Regions from separate parts of the Limnohabitans sp. 2KL-27 genome, predicted to be linked through region 2. Evidence: riboswitches for the same ligand, from Rfam matches in the RefSeq annotation. Region 2 holds a riboswitch; the other holds the start of a gene.

Region 1 (14,598 bases), 300 kb from region 2:
TCATGGAACAGCGGATCTTGGCCTGTTCGACTTCGTGTGCCATCAGGTGCCCGTGGCGCTCGGTGAGCACGCGCATCAAGCGTTCGTGCAAATGCAGATCGCTGTAGTTGCTGCGCAAGGTTTGGGCGTGGGCGATGGCTTTGGGCTGGTATTGCCAATGGATCAGGTGCCAGGTGGCCAGGTCAAAAAACACCCGGCTTGGTACCTCGCGCTGCTCGGGCCCCAAGTGTTTGTAACCCAGCAGGGGCATGACCTGCGCCAGGTTGAGTTGGCGGTCAAAGTCGGTGCCGCCGATGTGCACACCTGCGGTGGCCAAAATATCCTGGCTGCGGTCCGTGCGGGTCATCCGGCCTGGCCCCAGGCGAACCACGGTGAAGTCCGAGGTGCCGCCACCCAAGTCGACCACCAGCACGGTGGTTTCTTGGGTCAGGCGCTGCTCGTAGTCCAGTGCGGCGGCAATGGGTTCGAGCTGAAACGACACTTCGTCAAAGCCTACCGCCTCGACCGCCTGTCGCAGCGAGGCTTCGGCTTGGGCATCGCGCAGGGGGTCGTCGTCCACAAAGTGCACCGGGCGGCCCATCACCACACGGCGCGGGGCGCTGCCCAGGCTTTGGGTGGCGCGTTCGCGCAGGTTCGCCAAAAAAGTACCGATGATGTCCTGAAAACTGATTTGCTGGTGGCCGATCTGCGTGGTCTCCAGCAAGAGCGGGCTGCCCAACAGGCTCTTGAGCGAGCGCATCAAACGGCCCTCAGTGCCCTCCAGGTAATGCCCGATGGCGTCACGCCCGAAATGCGTGCGGCCGTCTTCGGCGTTGTAGAACACGGCCGTGGGCATGGCCATGGCCTCGCCTTCGAGCGCAATCAAACGGGCGTGGCCTTGGGGCCCAAGCCAGGCGATGGCCGAATTGGAGGTGCCGAAATCAATGCCGAGCGTGCCGGCGGGGGAAGACATCATGGGTGGGAGAGTGCAGACAGAAGCCAAGGGTGGCCGTGAAAAAGCGGCTTATTCGAGACGCTTTGAAGACCGGGCATTCTGCCACCAAGCGAGGCCTTCCGTTGTCGAGCGAACCTCACGGGTGCCGGTGCACTGTAGGGCCTTGCTGCCATGAGATTCGATGGCTGCGTGGTGACGGGATTCCCAAACGCTGATCAATGGACGAATTTGATCCGCACACACAACTGATAACCCACGCCCCATACTGATTTGATGGCCGGTTCGTCGCCGGCGACCTGGATGCTTTTGAATTTCTTGCGCAAACGGGCAATCAACTCCTCCAAGGCGTGTTTGCTCATCAGGGCATCATCGTCCTCGTCGGCAAACAAATCGCACAGCACACCGGACTCCAGCGTGTTGTCCTTGGCCTGAACGAGGGCCAGCAAAATGGTTTTTTCTTTGCTGGTCAAGCGCAGTTTCAGATCCTGGTCCGGTCCGAGCAAGGTCCGATCGCGCAAACTCAGTGACCACTCCTTTGCCGTATGCGACTGTTTCAGGCGACGCCCCAAATTTTGCAGTACCAAAACCAGCTCATCTGGTGACACCGGCTTGGTCATGTACAGATCTGCGCCACCTTGTTTGTAGCCCGCAATCCGGTCGTTCAAAGCCACCCTGGCGGTCATGATCACAATGCCCGCATCGGGCCGTGACTGTCGCACACGCCGGCACAAACTCAAGCCGTTTTCACCGGGCAGATTCAGGTCGATCAGGTAAAGGTCGAAGGCAATGCGTGCGTTCAGATCGTCCAAACCCGGTGCGCTGTTGGCCGCGTGCACCTCAAAGCCATGCGCGCGCAGATGCACTTCGATTTCTTCGCGCAGCAAACGGTCGTCCTCCACCAAGGCCAGAACCAAAGGCCAAGGCGCGTCTCGGGTGTCAGGGTACTGGTCGTTCAACGGGGAAATCTCACTTCAAAGACCACATCGTGCTCCATTTTTTGGTACCGCACCCGGGCGCCCATCTTTTGCGCTGCGGAATTGACCAAGCTCAGGCCAATGCCCATGCCCGGGCTGTTCTGAAAACTGGGGTGGCGGTAGTAGCGCTCAAACAAACGCGCCTCATCTGGGTGATTCTCGGCAGCTACGCGGTTGCTGATTCGAAAACAGGTCACGCTCTCGGTCTCATCCTGAATGGTGATTTTGATTTTGCCCTCAGCCGCATATTTGACGGCGTTGCTCACCAGGTTTTCAATGATCAAGGCCAAAAAGTGGGGCGCAGCACGAAACACCACACCCTCCTGAATATCGAGTTCAAAACGATCGGGCTCGCGGTACTCCTGCATCACCACGTTCATCAGTTCGATGGCCGAGACGGTTTCTTCCGATCCGCGCGCCTGCATGCGTTCAATTTTGTTGGACATGGCCACATGCTCGATCATCGCGTCCATGCGCTCCACCGAGGCGTTGATGTGAAGAATCCTTTCTGCAGAATCATTGGGCACCAAGGCCATTCTTTTGAGCGAAGCCATGGCAAATTTGATGGTGCTCAATGGCGTTTTCAATTCATGCGTCAGCATGTCAATCAGGTCGCGGCGTTCCTTTAACCCTTCCTCGTGGACTTTGGACTCCGCCACCTGGATCTGCAAGGCCTGAAGCTCCAGAATTTTTTTGCGGTTGCGGGCGCTTTTTTCAGTTGCCACCAGCCAGAAAACAACGATACCAATGAAAATCCCGTTGAATCGCAGATCACCGCTGGTCTGCGCTAAATTGTATTGATCACGCCAGTCCTGGGTGTGCAAATTGTAGGGAAACCCCAAAACGATGATGAGTAAAAACAAGACCCATCCTGATGTGAAAATCCAACGGCCTGGCATGGGCTCACGAACTGTCCGAGCCCCCCAGATCTGGATGAAGGGGCAGAAAAAACCGACGATGTAGTTCATCAAGCCTGCCTCTGTTTCGTACCCAGACAAAACAAGCAGAAGGTTCAGGCCGCATACCCACAGCACAGCGGCAATCCATCGCGCGTAAGCCCTAGTGGGCTTGTAAGCAGACACCACCACCCAGGCCAAAAGCACGGTCATCGCCATCCGCATCACCAGCGCCAAGCCAGCCAAGGTGTTCGGTTGAACCGCCGCCAGCAGTCCCCCGCCTTGGGGTAAAACACCGGAAAAAGCGCAAATCGACAGCACAACCGCCGTTTGAAAACCGCAAAAAACCAGCAACAACCGTGAGCGTTCGAAGAGGAAAAACAGCACCGAAAGCATCAACAATGCGATCGAAAGGTTCAAAGCGGTGTTGACGCTTTTGATGGCAGCAATCGATGACTGCAGCGCATCGTCGGCAGTCATCACTTCAGTGCGCACAATGCGCACAGAGGTTGTTTCAACTTTCAGATAGGCGAAGTTCGCATCGGCATTCAACGTGTTGAATTCAAAACAGTGCTGCAGTTCAATGCAAACTTTTTTCTTTGGCGCTTGCAACTCGCCCCCAAGTTGTGGGGTCCAGTGCCCGGCGTTTTGTTGAAAGAAAGTCAAACGGTCCAAAGAATAAGGCTCGACCCTCAACACCAGCGGTGCCGCCAGGTCAGTCGATGAAAACGCCGAGGGGTCTTTCAGCCGAATCCGAAGCCATGTTTCACCTCGGCTAAACCCCAGGCGCAGTTGACCCCGATACGGTTTGAAGTCTTGCGTTTGGACGGTCTCGAGGGTGTGCTTTTGTTGATCATCGTGAAAATAAGCCGTTTCGATTTCAAAGCGGTCCTGCCCTGCAAGCAAGGACCATTGAAAAAACAATAACAGGAAAAGACAACACAAGCGTTTCATGGATGCTTGGAATCATAAAAGTTTGACAGGGCATAAACCGCTTTTTTGTCAATTCACATCAAATGCTGGCTCGAAAGTGAGAGCAAGTGTGAGCATTTGCAGTCATCCAGCCACGAACGCCCGCTGAGTTGTGAGCTTCTGTGTGTTTTCATGATCTTTGATGTGGGGTCGAACGAGGACGGTTGTTAAATTCCAAACCGCTATCTCCACCCATTCTTTTGAGATCCTCACCATGCCTTCACTGAAACAGCTTGAGCAGCAAAAAGCGGAGCTTGATTTGAAAATCACCCAGTCATTGGAAGTCTTGAAAAAGATGGACCATGAATTGGAGCAGGCCAGATTGCGCCAGCAGGCCATCGAACAAGGCACGGCCCAGATCATGGCGGTGATGGAAAAGTACAACTTGACGCAAGAGGACATTTTTCCGAACAGCACAGTCAAAGTTGGCAGCGTCAAGTACAAGGAGTCGCAAACCCTGGCCGAAATGCGTCAATATTTCAACCGCCGTTGAAGGGAAAATGGGCTCGCAAAAAGACAGCTTGCCCGCATCCAAATGACCAAAGCATGAATGACTGTGGACCGCCCTCAGTGCGGATGCGCTTGAGGCCTTGCTCATCGGTAGTCTTTGACCATCGCCCACGGCCCACTTTGGGCCTGAGATTTTTTCGTTGTATGCCGATGCGCTGGGCCATCCCTCTGGCCTGGAAATGCCAGCCCACCGCCTATCTGGCCGGTGGCCCCTTAACGAGGTGCAGGTGGATAGGCGCTGGGCAACCTGAACAAAGATGACCGTTTGCCCTGTGTGGGCCTGATCGCGGTGGCGACCTCAGCGCTTGAATACCCTTGGGTTTTTGGTATAGATTCGGTAGGTTTTAAACCAGTTCAACGCCATGACCGACATCTCTACCGACACACCCTCTCGCCCCGCACTGCCCGACCGCCTCTCGATCGACACCCGCAGTCCGCACCATGTGCGCGGCGTCTTCGAGCACGACATCGGCATCCGCTTCAATGGCAAAGACCGCACCGACGTGGAGGAATACTGCATCAGCGAAGGCTGGGTGCGCGTGCCTGCTGGCAAAACGTTGGACCGCAAGGGCCAGCCCTTGCTGATCAAACTCAAAGGCCAAGTCGAAGCGTATTACCGTTGAGGTGTGCATGAACGTTCCCACCGGAAAACTTCCACTCGAAGGCCTGCGCGTTGTCGAGTTCACCCACATGGTCATGGGCCCCACCTGCGGCATGGTGCTGGCCGACATGGGGGCCGAGGTCATCAAGGTCGAGCCGATCGAGGGCGATCGCACGCGGCACTTGCTGGGTTCGGGGGCGGGTTTTTTTCCGATGTTCAACCGCAACAAAAAGAGCATCCAGCTCAACCTGCAGTCACCAGAAGGTGCCGATGTGGCACGGCGCCTGTGCGCCACCGCCGATGTGGTGGCCGAGAACTTCAAGCCCGGCTCGATGGCCAAGTACGGCCTGGACTACGCCAGCCTGTCGGCCAAGCACCCTCAATTGATTTACGCCAGCCTCAAAGGTTTTTTGCCCGGTCCTTACGACCACCGAACGGCGCTCGACGAGGTGGTGCAGATGATGGGCGGACTGGCCTACATGACGGGGCGCCCCGGCGACCCGCTACGCGCAGGCACCAGCGTGAATGACATCATGGGTGGGATGTTCGGCGCGATTGGCGTGCTGGGCGCGCTGATCCAGCGCGGCATCACGGGCCGCGGGCAAGAGATCCAGTCCGCGTTGTTCGAGAACAATGTGTTCTTGGTGGGGCAGCACATGCTGCAGTACGCCATCACCGGCCAAGCGGCCGAGCCCATGCCCAACCGCATTTCAGCCTGGGCGGTGTACGACGTGTTCACCGTCAAGAGCGGTGAGCAAATCTTTTTGGCCGCCGTGAGCGATGCGCAGTGGGCCACCTTTTGTGACGTGCTGGGCTTTGCCGACCTGAAAGCCGACCCGCGCTACTTTGACAACAACGCCCGCGTGTCCTTGCGCGCCGAGTTGATCCCCGAACTGCGCAGCCGTCTGGAGGCTTTCACCGCGGCCGAACTGACGGCCATTTTTGAAAGAGCCGGTCTGCCCTTTGCGCCTATTGTCAAGCCCGAAGAGTTGTTTGACGATCCGCACCTTCAGGCCACCGGCGGCTTGGCCGATGTGCGCCTGACCGATGGTGCCAAGGCGGGGCAAAGCGCCCCGGCTGCTCTGTTGCCTTTCACCATGGGTGGCCAGCGTTTGGGGGTTCGGCTGGAGCCGCCGTTCCAAGGCGAAAACACCGATGAACTGCTGCGTGGTCTGGGTCTGAGTGCTGTAGACATTGATCAACTGCGCGCATTAAAAGCCGTGGCCTGAAACGTGTTGTCTTGCTGAACCTGTCGATGTCCCTCACAATCAACGCATGTCCATCCAGGTCTTGATTTTCGGTATCCACCTCGCGCGCAGCACGCGGGGCAAACCTTGCGCACCGCCGCAGGCTTCTTAACCCCCCCCCTTTTTGTTGGACCGATTTCAATTCGGGCCCCGCTCACTTTGCAGCGCGGCCCGGTTCATTGCTGGAGATTTTCATGGCCGATTTGTTTGACAACCCCATGGGCCTGTGTGGCTTCGAGTTCGTCGAGTTTGCATCCCCCGTCGCCAACACCCTGGAGCCCTTGTTTGAAAAGATGGGCTTTTCTTTGGTGGCCAAGCACCGATCCAAAGATGTGGTGCTGTACCGCCAAGGCGACATCAACTTCATCGTCAACCGCGAGCCCAAAAGCCTGGCCGGCTACTTTGCCGCCGAGCACGGGCCGTGTGCCTGTGCGTTGGCGTTTCGCGTGAAAGACTCGCACAAAGCCTATGAGCGTGCACTGGCCATGGGCGCTCAACCGGTGGAGGTGCCCACTGGCCCGATGGAGCTGCGCTTGCCCGCCATCAAGGGCATTGGTGGCGCGCCTTTGTATTTGATCGACCGCTTTGAAGACGGCAAAAGCATTTACGACATCGACTTTGAATTCATCGACGGCGTGGACCGCCACCCGCCCGGTCACGGCTTCAAGCGCATCGACCACATGACGCACAACGTCTACAAAGGGCGCATGGCTTACTGGAGTGGTTTTTACGAAAAGCTGTTCAACTTCCGCGAGATCCGCTACTTCGACATCCAAGGCACCCACACGGGCCTGACCAGTCGCGCCATGACCGCGCCCGACGGCATGATCCGCATCCCGCTGAATGAAGAGTCGGGCAAGACCGGGGGCCAGATCGAAGAATTTTTGATGCAGTTCAACGGCGAGGGCATCCAGCACATCGCGCTCTTGACCGACGACCTCTTGAAAAGCGTGGACGCGCTGCAAATGGCGGGCATTCCGCTAATGACCGCGCCCAACGACATCTATTACGAGATGCTCGAAGAACGCCTGCCGGGCCATGGCGAGCCGGTGCCCGAGTTGCAGGCGCGCGGCATCCTGATGGACGGATCAACCGCCAATGGTGAAAAGCGTTTGCTGTTGCAAATCTTCAGTCAGACCTTGCTGGGCCCCGTGTTCTTCGAGTTCATCCAGCGCAAAGCCGATGAAGGCTTTGGCGAAGGCAACTTCAAGGCGCTGTTTGAGAGCCTGGAGCGCGATCAGATTCGGCGTGGGGCGATACAGGTGGATCAAGCCTGAGAGGTCAGCTGCCGTTGCACACCCGCAGCACCTGTTCGCCATAGGCCTCGAGCTTTTTGACGCCCAGCCCGCTGATGCCTTGCAGGTCTTGCAAGCTTTGCGGGGCGGCTTCGGCAATGGCGGCCAGGGTGGCGTCGTGGAAGATCACATAGGCCGGCAGGTTGTGCTCTTTGGCCACTTCGGCGCGCCAAGCCTTGAGGTTGATGTAACGCACCATCGCGTCTTGGCCCAAATTGGCCGCCGCTGGCCCCGGTGCACTGCGTGTGCGGGCCTTTTTGTCGCTGCGCTGGCTGGTGCTCTCGCGCAATTGCACCGGCACATCGCCTTTGAGCACGGCGCGTGAGGCTTCGGTCAGGTGCAAGGTGCTGAAACCGTCTTCGGTGTGCACATGCAGCGCACCAATGGCGATCAACTGGCGCATCACAGCGCGCAGTTGTTGCTCGCTGTAATCCGCGCCCAGCCCAAAGGTGCTGATGCTTTCATGGCCGCGCTGCACCACTTTCTCGGTTTTCTTGCCACGCACGATGTCCATGGTGTGGCCCGCACCAAAGCTGTGGCCACTGCTTTGTTGGCAGCGGTACACGGTGGACAGCAGTTTGCGCGCGGCATCGGTACCGTCCCAGACCTCTGGGGGTTGAAGGCAGTTGTCGCAGTTGCCGCAATAGGGCATGTACACGCCTTGTCCAGCGTCTGTTTGACCCGGATAGGTTTCGTCAAAATATTTCAGCAATCGAACACGGCGGCAGTCGGTCGCCTCGGCCAGACCCAGCAACGCATCGAGCTTGCCGCGCATGACCTGCTTGAACTCTTCACCCGCCGGGCTCTCGTCGATCATGCGGCGCTGGTTGACCACGTCTTGCAGGCCATAGGCCATCCACGCGTCCGACGCCAAGCCGTCGCGCCCGGCACGGCCTGTTTCTTGGTAGTAGCCCTCGATGTTCTTGGGCATGTCCAGGTGCGCCACAAAGCGCACATCGGGTTTGTCGATGCCCATGCCGAACGCGATGGTGGCCACCATCACCACGCCTTCTTCGCGCAAAAATTCGTTTTGGTGGCGCTGGCGCACCGCCGCGTCCAGGCCTGCGTGGTACGGCAGCGCATGGATGCCCGACTCGACCAGCATGGCCGCGATCTCTTCGACCCGCTTGCGCGACTGGCAATAGACCACACCCGCTTCTTCGGGGTGCTCGCGTTCGATGAAGCGCAGCAATTGGGTGCTGGCGTCTTTTTTCTCGACGATGGTGTAGCGGATGTTGGGCCGGTCAAAGCTGCTGATGAACAGCTCGGCGCCTTCCAATTGCAAGCGCTCGACGATGTCGGCACGGGTCAGCGCATCGGCCGTGGCCGTGAGCGCCACACGCGGCACGCCGGGGTAGCGCTCGTGCAACACCGTCAGGCCCCGGTACTCGGGCCGGAAGTCGTGGCCCCATTGGCTCACGCAATGGGCTTCATCGATGGCGAACAGGCTCAGCAGCCCGCGTTCGAGCAAGGAGTCCATTTGGGCCAGAAAGCGCCCATGGGTCACGCGTTCAGGTGCTGCGTAGAGCAGCGTGATCTCACCGCGCATCAGTCGGCGTTCGATGTCCTGCGCTTCTTCGCTCGTCAGCGTGGAGTTGAGGAAGGCGGCGTTCACGCCCGCTTCGTGCAACGCACCCACCTGGTCGTGCATCAGCGCAATCAAGGGCGACACCACCACCGTGATGCCCTGGCCTGCCCGTTGGCGAGCGATGGCCGGAATTTGGTAGCACAGCGACTTGCCACCACCCGTGGGCATGAGCACCAGCGCATCGCCCCCTGCCGCCACATGGTCGATGATGGCTTGCTGGGGGCCGCGAAAGGCATCGTAGCCAAAGACTTCGCGCAGGATGGGGAGGTGGGGGGACACGTTCGGTGTGACAGCTTTGGGTGAGGGGTGATTGTCCGCTATTGGGCGGCTTGATTTTGGCGGGTGTTGTGAGGGTGGGCGGGGGCGGGCACAGGGTTCCTCATGAGGCGGGGGTACGCCAAAATCGTCACCCCGTGCCCGCCCCCTTCCAAACGCCCCCCGACTGAGACAGCTCTCTCCCTCTATTGACAGCGTTACCATCCTTCCCCATGCACACCTCTGCCCTTGTTCTGTTTTCCGGTGGCCAAGACTCCACCACCTGCCTGGCCCATGCCTTGAGCCGCTATGAGCGCGTTGAAACATTGGCTTTTGACTACGGCCAGCGCCACAAAGTCGAGCTGGACGCGCGTTTGAACGTGCTGGCGGCCCTGAAGGCGCGGTTTCCGGCCTGGGCCCCAAAAATGGGCGAGGACCATTTGCTGGACGCCAGCATCCTGGGCCAGATCAGCGAAACGGCATTGACCCGCGACACCGCCATCGCCATGGAAAGCTCGGGTCTGCCCAATACCTTTGTGCCCGGGCGCAACCTGTTGTTCCTGACGCTGGCCGCCGCTTTGGCCTACCGCCGGGGCTTGCAAGTGATCGTCACGGGGGTGTGCGAGACCGATTTTTCGGGCTATCCCGACTGCCGCGACGACACCATGAAGGCCATGCAGGTGGCCCTGTCGCTGGGCATGGACCGCAAGCTGCTGATCGAAACCCCGCTCATGTGGATCGACAAGGCCCAAACCTGGCAACTGGCGCACGATTTGGGCCACAAGGCCGATGCCCACGGTGGCGGACCGGCCTTGGTGGACCAGATCGTCGAGCACAGCCACACCTGCTATCTGGGTGACCGCAGCCAGCGCCATGCTTGGGGTTATGGCTGCGGCCAGTGCCCCGCGTGTGAGCTGCGGGCGTCGGGGTTTGAGCGATTTCAAAAGGCTTGAAACCCGGACTTTTACAATACGGGTCATGAAGACCCCTGTTTACACCCGCGCCCAAGCGCTGCCCGCGATCCTGAACACCCGCATCGCCATCCTGGACGGGGCCATGGGCACCATGATCCAGCGTTTCAAATTGTCGGAGGCCGACTACCGGGGCGAACGTTTCAAGGACTTCCCCAAAGACGTCAAGGGCAACAACGAGTTGCTCAGCCTGACCCGTCCCGACGTGATCCGCGACATCCACGAAGGCTATTTGGCCGCCGGTGCCGACCTGATCGAGACCAACACCTTTGGCGCGACCACCGTGGCCCAGGCCGACTACGACATGCAGCACCTGGCCCGCGAGATGAACCTGCAGTCCGCCAAGATAGCCCGAGCGGCCTGCGACAAGTTCTCCACCCCCGACAAACCCCGTTTTGTGGTCGGCGCCTTGGGCCCCACGCCCAAGACCGCCAGCATCAGCCCCGACGTGAACGACGCCGGGGCCCGCAACGTGACCTTTGAAGAACTGCGCGCCGCTTATTACGAACAGGTGGAAGCCTTGGTCGAAGGGGGCTCCGACGTGTTGCTGGTGGAGACGATTTTTGACACGCTCAACGCCAAAGCGGCGCTGTTTGCCATCGAAGAATTCTTTGAAGCCAGTGGTGAGCGCCTGCCCCTCATCATCAGCGGCACCGTGACCGATGCTTCGGGCCGCATCCTGAGCGGCCAGACCGTGACCGCTTTTTGGCACAGCGTGCGCCACGCCCAGCCCCTGGCCATTGGCCTGAACTGCGCCTTGGGCGCGACGCTGATGCGCCCTTACATCCAGGAGCTGAACAAGGTGGCGGGTGATACGTTCATCAGCTGCTACCCCAACGCGGGCTTGCCCAACCCGATGAGCGACACCGGCTTTGACGAAACGCCCGAGGTGACCAGCCGCCTGCTGCACGAATTTGCCGCCGAGGGCTTGGTCAACATTGTGGGCGGCTGCTGCGGCACCACACCCGAGCACATCGGCGCGATTGGCAAAGCCGTTGCACCCTTGGCCCCGCGCAATGTGCACGGTGGGTTTTTCTACAAAGAAGCGGCCTGAGTTTTCAGGCCATGTCGGGGCTTGCGCCCCGACATGTCGGGTTCAAGGCTCTAACAGCATCCGCTTCAACTCGCCCAGATCTTGGGGGCTGAGGCCAATCGCGCCGTGCAAATAGTCCTGCATGCCGCCGTGTTGGGTGTCTACCGCGTCAAAAGCCGCCTGCAAAAACTCTGGCTGCACTTGCCACAGCACCTTCATCACATGGGGGTGGCCTTGGCCCTCCAGTCGGGCATCGCGCTTGTAGAGTTGGTTGGTCAGCAAATAGTCGTGCTCGATGGTGGCGCGGTTCACGCCCAACGCTGAGAGCAGCAGCGCCGCCGCAAAACCGGTGCGGTCTTTGCCAGCGGTGCAGTGGAACACCTGGGGTGTGGGCTGCTCCAGCAAATGCTTCAGGAACCGCCCATATGTGTCCGCGTTGCGGTTCACAAAATCGCGGTAGGTCTCGCGCATCAAATCCACTGTCTCTTCGGTGGTGGGCACGATGCCCTGCGCCACCAGCGCCTGCATGCGCGCGATCACGGTAGGCTCAATCGTCAGTGCCACGCGCTCAACGCCGGCAATCGCATAAGGCGTTGCGGTGTATTCGACCACGCCGCGAAAGTCCAGGCTGTGCCGCACACCCAGCGACTGCAAACGCGCCACATCTGCATCGGTCAGCCCCGCCAGATGGTCCGAGCGAAACACATGGCCACGCTTGACGCGCTGGCCCCCAGCCGTGGGGTAGCCGCCCACATCGCGGAAGTTGGACGCGCCTTGCAGGGATGTGAGAGGGTTGGATTCGAGGGTCATGTGCGTCTCAAAGGTGATGGCCCCATTGTGCGGCGTTCAAACCGTCAAACCTGTCATCTTGGTGCAAAGTGGGTGTCAGTTTCTCAGGTCAGGCCTGCGGTTAAAATCACCCCTTCCCCAAGGAGCGTTGCAGCCCGCCGCCGTCAAGGCGCATCCGGTCAGGCTTGGGGCCGTTCAATGTCTGAATGATCTTGCACAACGACGCTCACCTGTTGCCCCAAGGTGAGCCCGTGTCTGTTGTCGCGTCTGAAATTCTGTCTGTTTCCCCCATGAAGTTGTCCGGTCTGGAGCCTGTCTCCATCGGCACGGGGTCGCTGTTTGTCAACGTGGGTGAGCGCACCAACGTGACCGGCTCCAAGGCCTTTGCCCGCATGATTTTGAACGGCGAATACGAGCAAGCGCTGGCCGTGGCGCGCCAGCAGGTTGAAAACGGTGCGCAGATCATCGACGTGAACATGGACGAAGCCATGCTCGACAGCCAGGCGGCCATGGTGCGGTTTTTGAACCTGATGGCCGGCGAGCCCGACATCGCCCGCGTGCCGGTGATGGTGGATTCGTCCAAATGGACCGTGATCGAAGCCGGTTTGCGCTGCATCCAGGGTAAGGGCATCGTGAACTCGATCAGCATGAAAGAAGGCGTGGAAGAGTTCAAGCGCCAGGCCAAGCTGGTCAAACGTTACGGCGCGGCTGCCGTGGTCATGGCGTTTGATGAAAAAGGCCAGGCCGACACTTACGAACGCAAGATCGAGATTTGCGAGCGCGCTTACCGCGTGCTGGTCGACGAGGTGAACTTTCCGCCGGAAGACATCATTTTTGACCCCAACATTTTTGCCATCGCCACCGGCATCGAAGAGCACAACAACTACGCGGTGGACTTCATCAACGCCACGCGTTGGATCAAGCAACACCTGCCGGGCGCCAAGGTCTCGGGCGGTGTGTCCAACGTGTCCTTCAGCTTCCGGGGCAACGACCCGGTGCGCGAGGCCATCCACACCGTGTTCCTGTACCACGCCATCCAGGCGGGCATGGACATGGGCATCGTCAACGCGGGCATGGTCGGCGTCTACGACGACCTGGAGCCCACGCTGCGCGAGCGGGTGGAAGACGTGGTGCTGAACCGCCGCCCTGATGCGGGCGAGCGTTTGGTGGAAGTGGCCGACAGCGCCAAGGGCGCAGCCAAAGACGAGACCACCAAGCTGGCCTGGCGCGGCACGCCCGATGCACCGGTGCGTGTGGCGCAGCGCTTGAGTCACTCGCTGGTGCATGGCATCACCGACTTCATCAGCGACGACACCGAAGAGGCTTACCAAGAAATTCTGGCCAAGGGCGGTCGTCCGCTGCATGTGATCGAAGGCCCGCTGATGGACGGCATGAACGTGGTCGGCGACCTGTTCGGCCAGGGCAAGATGTTCTTGCCGCAGGTGGTGAAAAGCGCCCGCGTGATGAAACAGGCTGTGGCGCATTTGCTGCCTTACATCGAAGCCGAAAAGCTCGCGCAAGAAGCCGCTGGCGAAGACGTGAAAGCCAAGGGCAAGATCGTGATCGCCACCGTCAAGGGCGATGTGCACGACATTGGCAAGAACATCGTCACCGTGGTTTTGCAGTGCAACAACTTTGAAGTGGTCAACATGGGCGTGATGGTGCCCTGTCACGAAATTTTGGCCAAGGCCAAAGCAGAAAACGCCGACATCATTGGCCTTTCGGGCCTGATCACGCCCAGCCTCGAAGAGATGCAGTACGTGGCGGCCGAGATGGAAAAAGACCCGTATTTCCGCGAACGCCAGATGCCGCTGCTCATTGGCGGGGCCACTTGCAGCCGCGTGCACACCGCCGTGAAGATCGCGCCCAACTACAGTGGCCCCGTGGTTTATGTGCCCGATGCTTCGCGCAGCGTGGGTGTGGCGCAGGGCTTGTTGTCCGAGCAAGCGGCCAAATTCATCGCCGACCTGAACACCGATTACGCCAAAGTGCGCGAGCAACACGCGGGCAAAAAGCAAACTCCGATGTGGACGCTGGCCCAAGCCCGCGCCAACAAGACACCGATCGACTGGTCGCAAGGCGTGCCCGCCGCGCCCAAGTTCATTGGCCGGCGCGTGTTCAAGAACTACGACCTGGCCGAGATCGCGCAGTACATCGATTGGGGTCCGTTCTTCCAGACTTGGGATTTGGCGGGGCCTTTCCCCGCGATCCTCGATGACGAGGTGGTGGGCGAGCAGGCGCGCAAGGTGTATGCCGACGCGCAAGCCATGCTGCAAAAAATCATCGATGGCCGCTGGGTCACCGCCAACGCGGTGCTGGGCCTGTACCCCGCGAACAGCGTGAATGACGACGACATCGCGCTCTACACCGATGCGTCTCGCCAGCAGGTCGCCATGACCTGGCGCGGCTTGCGACAGCAAACCGAAAAACAGCGCATCGATGGCGTCATGCGCCCCAGCCGCTGCTTGGCCGACTTCGTCGCGCCGCAGGGCACAGCGCCAGACCATGTGGGCCTGTTCGCGGTCACCGCCGG
Region 2 (14,598 bases):
CGAAGCCATCGAAGTGGCCCTCAAACGCGGCGGCCGTCTGAATGTGTATGTGGAGAAATTGGGGTCAGATCCCCATTTTTCTTCTGCCAGTGCGGGTGTGACTGCTTCATCTATGGATCGCTTCGTGCCTCGCGATGACGAGGGTCCTGTCATGGCGAGCGAAGCGCGGCCATCCACCTCTGAGCCGGCCAGCAGTTTCGACATCTGGCGCTTTTCCACCGGCCTGCATTGCCCCGACAGCGACCAGCGCTACACCGACCCGATCCCGTCGATGTTCTCGTTCAACTCGGCCGTGGGCGCGTGCGAGACCTGCCGGGGCTTTGGTCGGGTGATCGGTGTCGACTATGGCTTGGTCATTCCCAACCCCAAGCTCACGCTGCGGGCCGGGGCCATCAAGACGCTGCAAACGCCCGCCTGGCAAGAAAACCAGGACGACCTGATGCGCCACGCCGAGGCCGCAGGCATTCCGCGTGACACCGCTTGGGACAAGCTGACGAAAGCCCAGCAAGATTGGGTGATCCACGGTTCGCCCGAATGGAAGGGCCGCTGGAACCACCAGTGGTATGGCGTGAAGCGCTTTTTTGAGTACCTGGAGAGCAAGGCCTACAAGATGCACATCCGGGTGCTCTTGTCCAAGTACCGCAGTTACACCGAGTGCCCGACGTGCCAAGGGGCGCGTTTGAAGAGCGAGAGCCTGCTCTGGCGCATTGGCAGCCACTCGGATGCCGATGGGGTTTTGCCGGTGGAAAAACGCTTCATGCCCGCGGGTGTGAAGTGGTCGCGTGCGCAACTCGAGGCGCTGCCGGGTTTGAGTTTGCACGACATGATGATCATGCCGCTGGACCGGTTGCGCTTGTTCTTTGACCGGGTGTCGGCGTCGGGTCATTTGGCGCAGACTGCTGTGGGTATGGCAGGGGAGGCTCCGGCCGGGGATGGGCTGGGCTCCTCATACGGCGGGGGTACGCCAAAATCGTCGCCCAGCCCATCCCCGGCCGAAGCCGTGGGTGCAGAGACGCAGAAACAGCCATCGACATCGATAGAGAAGGCACTGGACGCTCGATCGACCACAAGGTCTGCGTCAGAGCGGGGGGCGGGCGACGATTTTGGCGTACCCCCGCCTCATGAGGAGCCCGCCCCCCGCTCTGATGCAGACCGAACCTCCGAAGAAACCACCGAAGCAATCCAGGCCAAAAACCAAGGCCCCAGCGCCGAACAAAAAGCGCTGCAACTGCTGCTGGAAGAAATCACCACCCGCCTGAAATACCTGTGCGACGTGGGCATCGGTTACCTCACCCTCGACCGCCAAAGCCGCACCCTCAGCGGCGGCGAAGTGCAGCGCATCAACCTGACCACCGCCTTGGGCACCAGCTTGGTCAACACCTTGTTTGTGCTGGACGAGCCCAGCATCGGTCTGCACCCCCGCGACATGCACCGCATCACCTTGGCCATGCACCGCCTGCGCGATGCGGGCAACACCTTGGTGGTGGTGGAGCACGACCCCGCCGTGATGATGGCGGCCGACCGCATGATCGACATGGGGCCTGGTCCCGGCGAGCGCGGTGGGCAAATTGTGTTTGACGGCACCACAGCCGACCTGCGCAACGCCGACACCCTCACCGGCGCCTATCTGGGTGGACGCAAGCAGGTGGGATTGGGCTTCAAGCGCATGGTGACCGACAGCACGCCGCGTTTGATTTTGGAAGGCGCTCGCGAACACAACCTGCAAAACATCAGCGTGGACTTTCCGCTGCAACGCTTGGTCACCATCACCGGCGTCAGCGGATCGGGCAAATCGAGCTTGATCCAGGACGTGCTGGCCCCGGCGCTGATGCGCCACTTTGGCAAAGCCACTGAAACCCCCGGCGCACACGACCGCCTGCTGGGGGCTGACCACCTGAGCGATGTGGTGTTTGTGGACCAATCGCCCATTGGCAAAACGGCGCGTTCCAACCCGGTGAGTTATGTGGGGGCATGGGACGCGATCCGCGAAATTTTTGCGACCGCGCCGCTGTCGCGCCAGCGCGGCTACACCGCCAGCAAGTTCAGTTTCAACGGTGGCGATGGCCGCTGCCCCACCTGCGGTGGCTCGGGCTTTGAGCACGTGGAAATGCAGTTTTTGAGCGATGTGTATTTGCGCTGCCCAGACTGCAATGGCCAGCGTTACCGTCCCGAAATTCTGGAGATCACCGTCGAGCGCCAAGCCTTGGGCCAGTCCCAGCCGCGCCACCTGAACGTGGCCGATGTGCTGGACTTGACGGTGAGTGAGGCCGCCGCCTTGTTCGCGCAAGACCGTGATGTGATCCGCGCCCTGCAACCCATTGTGGATGTGGGCCTCGAGTATGTGAAGCTGGGCCAGCCTGTGCCGACTTTGTCGGGCGGAGAAGCGCAGCGCTTGAAACTCGCCGGCTTTTTGGCCGAGGCCGCCAAAAGCGCATCCAAGAGTCGCCAGAGTCTGGCGCGCAAAGGCACGCTGTTCTTGTTTGACGAGCCGACCACCGGCCTGCACTTTGACGACATCGCCAAGCTCATGAGGGCTTTGCGCAAGTTGCTCGAAGCGGGGCACTCGCTCATCGTCATCGAGCACAACCTGGACGTGATCCGCGCCAGCGATTGGCTGATCGACTTGGGGCCAGAGGGCGGATATGCCGGGGGCCTGATCGTGGCCGAGGGCACGCCGGACGATGTGCGTCAGCACGCGACATCCCACACGGGGCTGGCGTTGCGCGAGTACGCCGAATCCATGGGGGAAATGCATGGCGCTGCTGAGCGTTCGACTGTTTATGGGGGCGAGGCTGCGGTGTCGGCGGGTTCCTCATACGGCGGGGGTACGCCAAAATCGTCACCCCCCGACACCGCAGCCTCGCTGGCGAGTGTTCGTGGCGGCGCTGCTGCAAGTTCAATTGCTCCTGCCGCTCGTCGTAAAACTGTGTTGAACAACAACATCCAAATCGTCAACGCCAAAGAGCACAACCTCAAGAATCTGAGCGTCAACATCCCGCGCGGCAAGTTCAACGTGGTCACCGGTGTCAGCGGTTCAGGCAAGTCCACGCTGGCGTTTGACATCCTGTTCAACGAAGGCCAGCGCCGTTATCTGGAAAGCCTGAACGCTTACGCCCGCTCCATCGTGCAGCCCGCAGGCCGCCCGGAGGTCGATGCGGTGTACGGCATCCCGCCCACTGTGGCGATCGAGCAGCGCCTGTCACGCGGCGGCCGCAAATCGACCGTGGGCACCACCACCGAGGTCTGGCATTTCTTGCGCCTGCTGTATGTGAAGCTGGGTATTCAGCATTGCGTGTATGACAACACGCCGGTGCAACCGCAAACGCCCGACAGCATCGTGGCGCAGCTGATGACGCAGTTCAAGGGCCAGCACATCGGCCTGTTGGCACCGCTGGTGGTCAACCGAAAGGGCGTGTACACCGAATTGGCTGATTGGGCCAGGCCTCGTGGCTACACCCATCTGCGGGTCGATGGCGACTTTTTGCCGACCCAAGCGTTCCCCCGCATCGACCGCTTCAAAGAGCACAACATCGAGCTGCCGGTGGCGAGTCTTGATGTGTCGCCCGCCCAAGAAAGCATCCTGCGCCAAGCCCTGACCAAAACCCTGGAGCATGGCAAAGGGGTGGTGCATGTGTTGAGCGATCTGGACGGTTTGCGCGAAGCCATGTTCAGCGGCGAATCCACCGCCCGCATTGGCCAGCACCGCGTGTTCTCGACCTTGCGGGCTTGCCCGGCCTGCGACACGTCATACGCGGAGCTGGACCCCCGTTTGTTCTCCTACAACAGCAAACACGGCTGGTGCCCGGACTGCGTGGGCACAGGGGTCCAACTGAGCAAGGACGAACGCAAAGTGTTCGATGACTCGGTGCGTGACGACAAGGACAAAGGCCGCGAGCAAACCTTTGCCGAACCCGAGATCGAAGACCTGGCCAACGTGGCCTGCCCCAGTTGCGAAGGCACCCGCCTGAATGCCACTGCGCGTGCCGTGCGCTTGGGCGCAGCGCCGGGCCAAGGCTGGCGCATCACCGACATCGCCAGTTTGTCGGTCAGCGATGTCCGCCAGTGGGTGGAAAAACTGCAACTCACCGGGCGCGATGCCGACATCGCTCGCGATCTGGTGCCCGAGATCCAAAGCCGCCTCGAATTTTTGGAAGAAGTGGGCCTGGGCTACCTCACACTCGACCGGGGTGCGCCCACGCTGTCGGGTGGGGAGGCCCAGCGCATCCGCTTGGCGGCGCAATTGGGCAGCAATCTGCAAGGCGTGTGCTACGTGCTGGACGAACCCACCATTGGTTTGCACGCCCGCGACAACCAGATCTTGCTCAAAGCCCTGCACAAGCTGGGCGACAAGGGCAACACCTTGGTGGTGGTGGAACACGACGAAGACACGATTCGCCGTGCCGACCACATCATCGACATTGGTCCGAGTGCGGGCAAACGCGGTGGGCGTTTGGTGGCGCAGGGCTCGGTGGCCGACATCACCGCTGCCGCCGACTCGCAGACCGGTCGCTACTTGTTGCACGCGATGAAGCACCCGATGCAATTGCGTCGGGTGGTGGATGCCTCTGCATGGGGCGCTGGCGCGGGCGCCTCATGTGGCGGGGGTAAGCCAAAATCGGTGCCCACGCCACCGCCCCACGCAGAGGCTGGGGCGGCGCCGATGCAATGGCTCACGCTCACTGGCGCCAACTTGCACAACCTGCGCCAAGTCGATGTGCAAGTGCCGCTCAAGCGTCTGGTGGCCGTGACCGGTGTCAGTGGCTCCGGCAAATCCACCCTGGCCCGAGACGTGTTGCTGACCAACGTGCAGGCGCTGGTCAGTCAGCGCGCCACTTTTGCCGGGCGTACCGCCCAAGACGCCGGTCAGCGCGTGGCTTTGAGCGCATGCAGCGATGTGCAAGGCTTTGAGGGCATTGACCGCGTGCTCGAAGTCGACCAAACGCCCATTGGCAAAACACCGCGTTCCTGCCCCGCCACCTACATCGGCTTTTGGGACACGATCCGCAAACTGTTTGCCGAAACACTCGAAGCCAAAGCGCGAGGCTATGCGGCCGGGCGCTTCAGCTTCAACACCGGCGAAGGCCGTTGCCCCGGCTGCGAAGGCCAGGGCATGCGCACCATCGAGATGAGTTTCTTGCCCGATGTGAAAGTGCCGTGCGAAACCTGCCGGGGTGCCCGCTTCAATCCTGAAACGCTGGCCGTCACCTGGCGTGGCAAGAGCATTGGCGATGTGCTGCAGATGGAGGTGGACGAAGCGGTGGACTTTTTCGCCAGCATGCCCAGCATCGCGCACCCGCTCCAGCTGCTCAAGGACGTGGGGCTGGGTTACCTGACTTTGGGCCAGCCTTCACCCACGCTCAGTGGTGGCGAGGCGCAGCGCATCAAGCTGGTGACCGAGTTGACCAAGGTGCGCGACGAAGTGGGCAAGCGCGGCAACAAAGCCCCGCACACCCTGTATGTGCTGGACGAGCCCACCGTGGGCCTGCACATGGCCGACGTGGACAAACTGATCAGCGTGTTGCACCGCTTGGTCAACGCCGGTCACAGCGTGATCGTGATCGAACACGACCTCGATGTGATCGCCGAGGCCGACTGGGTGATTGACCTGGGGCCGGAAGGCGGCAATGCCGGCGGCCGCATTGTGGCGGCCATGACACCCGAGGCGCTGGTGCTGTTGGGCACGCACACGGGCGTGGCCTTGGGGCCGGTGCTGGCGCGGGTGTGATCAGCCGGTCACACCAAGCCGCCACAGCGAGGTGACTTCGGCCGACCGTGCGGCATGCAGTGGGTCGCTGGCATCTTGGGCTTTGGCGTGCACAGGCTTCACATCCATGCGCCCCAATACCGTCAGGCCGGCTTGTGCGATCCAGCCCAGCAGGGCATCGCGGCTGCGCAGGCCCAGGTGCTCTGCCAGGTCGGACAAGATCAGCCAGCCTTCACCACCGTCGCTCAGGTGTTGGGGCAGGCCCTTCAAAAAGCCTTGCAGCATTTGGCTGCCCTCGTCATACACCGCTTGCTCCAAAAGTGATGTGGGACGTGCCGGCAGCCAAGGGGGGTTGCACACCACCACCGACGCTTGACCGGCTGGAAAGAGGTCGGTCTGCAGCAGTTGCACCTGGTTTTGCAGACCCAGGCGTTGCAGGTTGTCCAAAGCGCAAGCCAAAGCGCGTTCAGACTGGTCGGTGCCAACCACTTGTTGTGCTCCCCGCCGCGCCAGCACCGCCGACAAGACGCCCGTGCCCACGCCGATGTCGAAGGCCACCGGGTGCGCAGAAAAAGCATCGGGCAGCGGGGCCTTGGCCACCAACTCGACATATTCGCCGCGCACCGGTGAGAACACGCCGTAGTGCGGGTAAATGCACAAGGCTTCGCCCATGGCAGGCACTTCAACGCCCTTCTTGCGCCATTCAAACGCGCCGATCACGCCCTGCAAACTTCGCAGTGAGATCACCGAGGCTTGCCCATCGGCCGGTCCAAAGGCCTGCATGCAGGCGGCTTTCGCATCGGGCGCGCGACGCAAGGCAATGCCGTAATCGCCATCAAGTTCAATCAAGACCTGGCTCAAAATTCGCGTGCGCTGGGCTTGCGCCTGGCGGTGGGTGTGAAAGGCCGCACCGGGGATCACTGGCGCATCCGGGTCTTGCTTTTTGGCGCGAACCTTTTTGGGCTTGTCGATGCGCCGTGTCAATGCTTGCAGCATTTGCCGCGCGTTTTGAAAGTCGCTGCGCCACAGCAAGCCGGTGCCGGCGCAGGCCAGGCGGTAGGCGGTGTCGGCGGTCATGGTGTCATCGGCCAGCACCACGGTTTTGGGCAGCACTTGGTCGGAGCGCCACAGGGCCGAGCGTGGGGTGTCTTTTTCAGACCAAGTCAAAAGGATGGGGGCATTCATGCGCAGGTCCAGTCGGTGTGTGTAGGTATCGCGCAGATGGCCACGAAGGGGTTTCAACAGAGTTTCAGCGCAGACGCGTCAGCAGTTGGCTGGCCAATTCGGCAAAGCCTGCACCGCGTTCGCTGGGCGTGATGAAGCGCGGCGGGTGTGTGAGTTGTGCTTCAAAGCGCCGGATGTTGGCCACGCCCACACTGTGGGCAAAGTGTTCAAACATCACTTGGTCATTGGTCGAGTCTCCCACATAAACCCAGCGCTCGATTTCGGCATCGAGATCACGGCCCCACAACTCGCGCACGATCCAGCGCGCCCCAGAGAGTTTGCTGTGCGTGCCGAACCAGCCGTTGATATGGATGCTGCTCACCGTGGCGGTCATGCCAGCGCCTTGCATCCGGCGCACCACCTCTTCGATGGCGTCTTGTGGCAGTTGCGTGAATTCGCTGTGGTCGATGGCGATGTCGGTTTCACGCCCGCCGCTGTCTTGGGAGCGCACAGCGCCCTGCACATTTTTTTCGATGTGCGCGAGCACCGCTTGCATGCGGGTGAAGTTGGCTTGGCGTGTCGGCGCATCTTGCTGGTACAGCTTGCGCAGGCCCCGTGTGGCCGAATGTTGCAGCCCCACGGCCCCGTTTTCGGCCACGATGGCATCCACCGGCCAGCTTGACGCAAAGGCTTCGCTCCAACCCACCGGTCGTCCGGTGATTGGCACCACATGCAGACCCGCCGCTTTCAGATTGGCGAGGGCTTGCAAGGCGTCTGGGGTGATCGCCCCTTCGGTGGTCAGCGTGTCGTCGATGTCGGTGAAGACGCCGAGGATGTCTTGCGGAACCTGCCAACTGGAAAGGGGGCGCATGGTTGTAAATCTTGTCGATTCAATGGGGATCTGACCCCAATGCAGCGATCAGCCCGCGCTGCCCAGGGCCAGACCTGCGTGCTCGCGCAGCGGGTGGAAGTGGATTTTGGGGAAGCGCTCTTGCGCCAGGCGCACGTCGTAGGGGCTGGTGCACAGGTACGCCAGCGTGCCTGCCGCATCGAGCGACATGCGCTGCGGGTAGGCGTTGGTGAACTCGCGCAACTCGGCCGGGGTGTCGGCGGTGATCCAGCGCGCACCGGTGTACTGGCAGCCCTCCAGGCGCACATCGCAGTCGTATTCGGCTTTCAGGCGGTGTTGCACCACTTCAAACTGCAGCTGGCCCACCGCACCCAGCAGCATGGGGCCGCCGATTTCGGGTTTGAAGACCTGGATTGCGCCTTCTTCACCCAGCTGGTCCAGGCCTTGCTGCAGTTGTTTGGTGCGCAGGGGGTTTTTCAAAATCACCGTCATGAACAGTTCGGGTGCAAAGAAGGGCAGGCCGGTGAACAGCAGGTTGGCACCGTCGGTGATGGTGTCGCCCAACTGCACACCGCCGTGGGTGGTGAAGCCAATGATGTCGCCGGCATAGGCTTCGTCGACCGCTTCGCGTCTTTGCGAGAGAAAGGTCACCACGCTGGTGGGGCGCAGCTCTTTGGCGGTCCGTTGCACTTTGAGCTTCATGCCGGGCGTGTATTTGCCGGACGCCATGCGCACAAAGGCGATGCGGTCGCGGTGGTTGGCGTCCATGTTGGCTTGGACTTTGAACACCACGCCCGAAAACGCGCTGTCCTCGGGCTGGATTTCTTTGACCACGGGCTGCTTGTTCACCAACACCGAACTGGTGCGGGGGCGTGGCGGTGGGGCCAAATCGACCAAGGCGTCCAGCACTTCCATCACGCCGAAGTTGTTCACGCCAGAACCGAAAAACACGGGCGTTTGCTTGCCCGCCAAAAAAGCGGCTTCATCGAACGCGGGCGATGCGCCGGTGGCCAGTTCCATGCTGTCCATGGCGGTTTGCCACTCCAGGCCAAAGCGCTCGGCCAGTTGGGCTTGCTCGGTGAGAGGGATGGTTTCGAAGTCTTGCGGCAGGCGTTCGCTGCCGGAGTCGAACACCGTCATGGCCTGCGTGCGCAGGTTGACGATGCCGCCAAACGATTTGCCCTGACCGATGGGCCAGGTCATGGGCACGCAGGGCATGCCCAGTTCTCGCTCGACTTCGTCCAGGATGTCGAGGGGGTCGCGCACTTCGCGGTCCATCTTGTTGACAAAGGTGATGATGGGCGTGTCGCGTTGTCGGCAAACCTCGATCAAGCGGCGAGTTTGCGCTTCCACACCGTTGGCCGCGTCGATCACCATGAGCGCCGAGTCCACCGCCGTGAGCACGCGGTAGGTGTCCTCCGAAAAGTCTTTGTGGCCAGGGGTGTCGAGCAGGTTGATGACGTGATCACGGTACAGCATCTGCATGACCGATGAGGCCACCGAGATGCCGCGCTGCTTTTCGATCTCCATCCAGTCCGAGGTGGCGTGGCGCGAGGCCTTGCGGGCCTTGACCGAACCGGCGATCTGGATCGCACCCGAGAACAGCAAGAGCTTTTCGGTCAGCGTGGTTTTACCCGCGTCGGGGTGGGAAATGATGGCAAACGTCCGGCGGCGCCGGGTTTCGTGGGCGTAGGTCACAAGGGGTCCTGAAATCGTGCGCTCGGCCAGTCGCCTGCGCGGTGGCCAGGCCCGGTCGGGCTGGCGAAAGCGTGATTTTACCGGGCCAGCAGCGCGCAAACGCTCTGCGGTCCGCCTCGCCGCCGGGGATTCAGGCCAAGGTCTGGCCGCTCAGCGGGAGGCCACAGGGCATTTGAAGTCGTCGTCCCAGGGAATGGGGCGCGCCTCATCGGCTTCGCAGCCGGGTGTGTCGGCGGTGCATTGGGGGCGCAGGTCCTTGAATTCGAGTCGCAGTTCGACGCGGCGGCTTTTTTCCGGTTGGTTCAGGATGGCCGAGTTGAAGGAGGAGCCGCCCACGAAGAACATTTCCCGGACCGTTTTGCGATCTGCCAGGCTGGGGGCATCGGGGGCCTTGGCGTCGAGCAACACGCACAGCACGCGCTGGGACCGCTCCAGGCTGAGGTTGAGGTTGTACAAATAAGAGCCTTCGGGGCTGGCATAGCCTTCGAGCACAAAGCGCTTGAGCCACTCCTTGCAGCCAGGGGTGTGCGCCACACGGAGCATTTGGGGGACGAAGCTGCGCAGAAAAGCCATGCGTTGGGGTTCCAGCTCGTTGCTGTCTTTTTTGAACTCCGCCAAAGTGCCCAGTTCGAGGGTTTGCCCTCGCAGCTTGACCCCTGCAAATTCAGCTTGCTGCGTGAGTTGCTGGACTTCGCTCAGGCAGCTGGAGATGGCTTGCTCGCGCGTGGTGCGGTGCTCGTCCATTTGGCGCAAGCCTTGCGTGACGTTCAAGAGCGCGACCGCCATGGCCACCAAAAACAGCACCATGAGGGCGGTCATCAGATCTGAAAAAGAAATCCAGAAGGGTTTTTCTGCCTCGTCGGTGCGCTTGCGGGCAGGGGCTTTTCTGGGGCCGATCATGGGGCGGGGCGTGTGGGCGGCGGCGTTGGGGAAAGGCGCAGTTGGCTGAGGATTTTGTAAGACAACGCCGCTTGCATTTCTGCCGCCAACGTGAGGCGCTCCATGTGTTGCGCACCGCCTTGGGGGTTGAACAGGGTGTCCAGGCCCTGCTGGAGTTGTTCGACCTGCCTGTAACGTCCCGTCAGCAGGGATTTTTCGATCCAGGTGAACACCATGGCCAGAGTGATGGCCAGGGCCGACACCAAGAAGGCATGGCCGACGGTTTGCACCAGTTGGCTCAGCTCGGCTTGCACCCGCTCCGGGTTGGACACATCAAAGTTGACGAGCCCGGCAATCAGGCCCGAGAAGGTGCCGATGATGCCCACACCGGTCAGGATGCCTGGGATGTGCTTGTAGAAATTCGATTGCAGCGGGGAGTCCACCAGGGCTTGTTCGGTGAAGTAGTTTTCGGCATGGCTTTGGGCTTGCCATTGGCCGCTGGTGTTGTGTGCCGAGGTTTCCAGTTGCTGCAGCGCTTCCAGAGCCTGGTTGTATTCGGCCCAGAGTTTGCCCAGGTTCGGGTCGTTTTGCGTCAGCTGTTCGAGATGGGACAGGTCAAGCCGCTGACCGTTGGCCGCCATGTCCATGTGGGCGAAGAATGACCGTGACAAATGGCTCACCCGCTGCCGGGCTGCCCCAAGGGGTCCGGCATCGGGCGCTTGCCATTGCACTTGCAGCGTGCAGGCATATTGCTGCCAGGCATGCTGCAAGGCGGGTGATGTCATCACATCGTCTTTCAGTTGGGCCAAATCGATGTGGGTGCCTGGGGCTTGTTGGGACAACTGCGCCAAATGGTCATGGACCTTGGACAGATCGGTTTTGAGCCGCAGCGCGGGTTGGATGAATTGGGTGCCGTAGTTCCAGGCCACCAGGCCAATCACGGCCGCCACGGCCCACAGGTGCCAGTAATTGGGGAGGTAAAGCATCAGGTCTGACATGGGGAGGGGCTGGAAAGCTGCAAACCGAACCAGTCTAGCGGAATCACCCCCTGTCAGGTCGAGCTTTCTCCAAGGTGGTGAGGGGTTGGGGTCAAGCTGCGGTAGAATTATTGCTTCCGAGGAGCGTTGCAGCGCCCCCTGACTTGTTAACAAGTCGGCAGCGGGGCGTGAGGCTCGGAACACTTCAACAGCAACGACGCTCATCCACACGACGTGCGGTGAGCCTGTAATTTCCATTCAGTGCAACGCCAGCGTGTGGTTCATTCACATTGCTTGGAGCTTTTCTCATGAATGCACGTATGCCTTCCACCGTCAACGCCGATTGCGTGATCGCCGACATCGGTCTGGCCGATTGGGGTCGCAAAGAAATCAAAATCGCCGAGACCGAAATGCCCGGCCTCATGGCCATCCGCGAAGAATTCAACAAGGCCCAGCCTTTGAAGGGTGCGCGCATCACCGGTTCGCTCCACATGACCATCCAGACGGCCGTGTTGATCGAGACCCTGCAAGCCTTGGGTGCCGATGTGCGTTGGGCCTCTTGCAACATTTTTTCGACCCAAGACCACGCCGCTGCCGCGATTGCCGCCAAGGGCACGCCCGTGTTCGCCATCAAGGGCGAAACCCTGGCCGATTACTGGGACTACACCCACCGTATTTTTGACTTCGGCCCCGCTGGCACCGAAGGCGAAGGCCCCAACATGATTCTGGACGATGGCGGCGACGCCACCTTGCTCATGCACCTGGGCAAGCGCGCCGAAAAAGACGCGTCCTTGATCGCCAACCCCACCAGCGAAGAAGAGACCTGCCTGTTCAACGCCATCAAGGCCAAGTTGGCCGTGGACCCCACCTGGTACAGCCGCAAGGGCGCGCACATCATCGGCGTGACCGAAGAGACCACCACCGGTGTGTTGCGCTTGAACGAAATGGCCGCCAAGGGCAGCCTGATGTTCCGTGCCATCAACGTGAACGATTCGGTGACCAAGAGCAAGTTTGACAACCTGTACGGTTGCCGCGAATCGTTGGTCGACTCCATCAAGCGCGCCACCGACGTGATGATCGCCGGCAAAGTGGCCGTCGTCGCCGGTTACGGTGACGTGGGCAAGGGCTCGGCCCAAGCCTTGCGCGCCTTGAGCGCCCAAGTTTGGGTGACCGAGATCGACCCGATCAACGCCTTGCAAGCTGCCATGGAAGGCTTCAAAGTGGTGACCATGGAATACGCTGCTGACAAGTGCGACATCTTCGTGTCGGCCACCGGCAACAAGAATGTGATCCGTTACGAGCACATGGCCGCCATGAAAGACGAAGCCATTGTTTGCAACATCGGTCACTTCGACAACGAAATCGACGTCGCTTCTCTGGAAAAGTTGCAGTGGGACGAGATCAAGCCCCAGGTCGATCACGTCATCTTCCCCGATGGCAAGAAGATCACCTTGCTGGCCAAAGGCCGTTTGGTGAACCTGGGCTGCGCCACCGGCCACCCCAGCTTCGTGATGTCGTCGTCGTTTGCCAACCAGACCATCGCCCAGATCGAGCTGTTCACCAAGCAAGACCAGTACGAGTCCGGCAAGGTCTATGTGCTGCCCAAGCACCTCGACGAGAAAGTGGCCCGCCTGCACCTGAAGAAAGTTGGCGCGATGCTGTCCGAATTGAGCGAAGAGCAAGCTGCTTACATCGGCGTGTCCAAGAACGGTCCTTACAAGGCCGACACTTACCGTTATTGATGGACTGCCCTGCCCGCGCAGGCGGGTAGGCATGATGTCGATTGTTGCGAGTGGATTCCCGCCTGCGCGGGAATGACTTCTCGCGGATTGACCACGGTGTGGGCTGGCCCGCATCGCTTACCCCCCTTGTTCCATTGATTGTTTGGCTGACCCCACCCCATGCGCATTGATCAACTCCTCGTCGAACGTGGCTTGGCCGCCTCTCGTTCACAAGCCCAGCGACTGATCGCTGGGGGCGTGAAGTGGCAGCAGCCTGACGGCGTTTGGCGCACCGTCGTCAAAAACCGCGACGAGGTGCCCGAGAGCGCAGCCCTGGAGTTGCTCGACGATGCCGAGTCGCGCTACGTCTCTCGCGGCGGCCTCAAGCTCGAAGGCGCTTTGCAGGCCACGGGCGTTCGGGTCGACGGCTTGCGCTGCCTGGACGTGGGTCAAAGCACGGGGGGATTCACCGACTGTTTGCTGCAGCACGGCGCGGCCGAGGTGGTGGGCATTGATGTGGGTCATGCCCAGGTGCATCCGCGCATCATGGGCGACGAGCGTGTGGTCTGCATCGAAGGCGTGAACGCCCGCGAGCTGGAGCCTGGCGACGAGCGCATTCCTGAGGCATTGGAAGGCTTTGACTTGGTGGTGGGCGATGTGTCGTTCATCTCGCTCACTTTGGTCTTGCCGGGAGTGGTGCATTTGCTCAAGCCCACAGGCCAGTTGCTCATGCTGGTCAAGCCCCAGTTTGAGCTGCAACCGGGGCAAGTGGGCAAGGGCGGCATCGTGAAAGACGACACGCATTTCCCCTTCATCGAAAACCGGGTGCGCACGGCACTGACCGAATTGGGCATGAAGGTCACGGCCTGGCTGGACAGCCCGATTGCGGGGGGGGACGGCAACCATGAATTTTTTGTGCAGGCTTGCTGGCCTGACCCTGAGGCGGTGTTGCCTGCTCGCGAGGCCACGCGCATCGCGCACGAGGCCGATCGGGCTGCCAAGGCCTATGCCAAGGCCAACGACGATTGAATTTTGGAAGGTGTTGTGATGTCTGGTTTGAAGTTGCCCATCAGTCTGGAGTTTTTTCCACCCAAAACGCCCGAGGGCGCGGATAAATTACGCGGGGTGCGCGAAAAGCTGTACGCCCTCAAGCCTGAGTTTTGTTCGGTCACTTACGGCGCGGGCGGCTCGACGCAAGAGGGCACATTTTCCACCGTGAGCGCCATCCTGAGCGAAGGCGTAGCGGCCGCTTCTCACTTCTCGTGCATCGGTGCGACCAAGTCTTCGGTGCGCGAAGAGCTGGCCACGCTCAAGGCCATGGGCGTCAAGCGCCTGGTTGCTCTGCGCGGTGACTTGCCCAGTGGCTACGGCGCTGGCGGCGAGTTCCATTACGCCAGCGATTTGGTGGCGTTCATCCGTGCCGAAACCGGTGACGATTTCCACATCGAGGTGGCGGCCTACCCCGAAATCCACCCGCAAGCCAAGTCCCCCGATGCCGACTTGCAGGCCTTTGCCACCAAAGTGAAAGCCGGTGCCAACTCGGCCATCACGCAATACTTCTACAACAGCGATGCGTATTTCCGCTTTGTGGACGATGCCTACAAG

What was found. A riboswitch is a leader RNA that binds a small molecule or an ion and turns the genes downstream of it on or off. The one in region 2 is predicted to bind S-adenosylhomocysteine.
Region 1: linked by a shared signal. The riboswitch ahead of metH (methionine synthase) and the one ahead of ahcY (adenosylhomocysteinase) in region 2 are both predicted to bind S-adenosylhomocysteine.

The regions. Positions count from the first base shown of each region.
Region 1 is NZ_CXOP01000002.1:445,738-460,335, forward strand. Features, by position in the region: gene LHAB_RS04740 (Hsp70 family protein) at 1-955, opposite strand, end outside; gene LHAB_RS04745 (response regulator transcription factor) at 1,150-1,890, opposite strand; gene LHAB_RS04750 (sensor histidine kinase) at 1,887-3,758, opposite strand; gene LHAB_RS04755 (hypothetical protein) at 3,991-4,269, shown strand; gene LHAB_RS04760 (DUF3297 family protein) at 4,649-4,909, shown strand; gene LHAB_RS04765 (CaiB/BaiF CoA transferase family protein) at 4,917-6,116, shown strand; gene hppD (4-hydroxyphenylpyruvate dioxygenase) at 6,329-7,411, shown strand; gene recQ (DNA helicase RecQ) at 7,416-9,296, opposite strand; gene queC (7-cyano-7-deazaguanine synthase QueC) at 9,506-10,225, shown strand; gene LHAB_RS04785 (homocysteine S-methyltransferase family protein) at 10,251-11,297, shown strand; gene LHAB_RS04790 (tyrosine-protein phosphatase) at 11,340-12,086, opposite strand; S-adenosyl-L-homocysteine riboswitch at 12,200-12,300, shown strand; gene metH (methionine synthase) at 12,356-14,598, shown strand, end outside.
Region 2 is NZ_CXOP01000002.1:744,255-758,852, forward strand. Features, by position in the region: gene LHAB_RS06365 (excinuclease ABC subunit UvrA) at 1-5,725, shown strand, start outside; gene LHAB_RS06370 (methyltransferase) at 5,726-6,889, opposite strand; gene LHAB_RS06375 (HAD-IIB family hydrolase) at 6,954-7,739, opposite strand; gene LHAB_RS06380 (peptide chain release factor 3) at 7,788-9,416, opposite strand; gene LHAB_RS06385 (flagellar motor protein MotB) at 9,567-10,316, opposite strand; gene LHAB_RS06390 (MotA/TolQ/ExbB proton channel family protein) at 10,313-11,293, opposite strand; S-adenosyl-L-homocysteine riboswitch at 11,406-11,502, shown strand; gene ahcY (adenosylhomocysteinase) at 11,581-13,014, shown strand; gene LHAB_RS06400 (TlyA family RNA methyltransferase) at 13,174-14,022, shown strand; gene metF (methylenetetrahydrofolate reductase [NAD(P)H]) at 14,041-14,598, shown strand, end outside.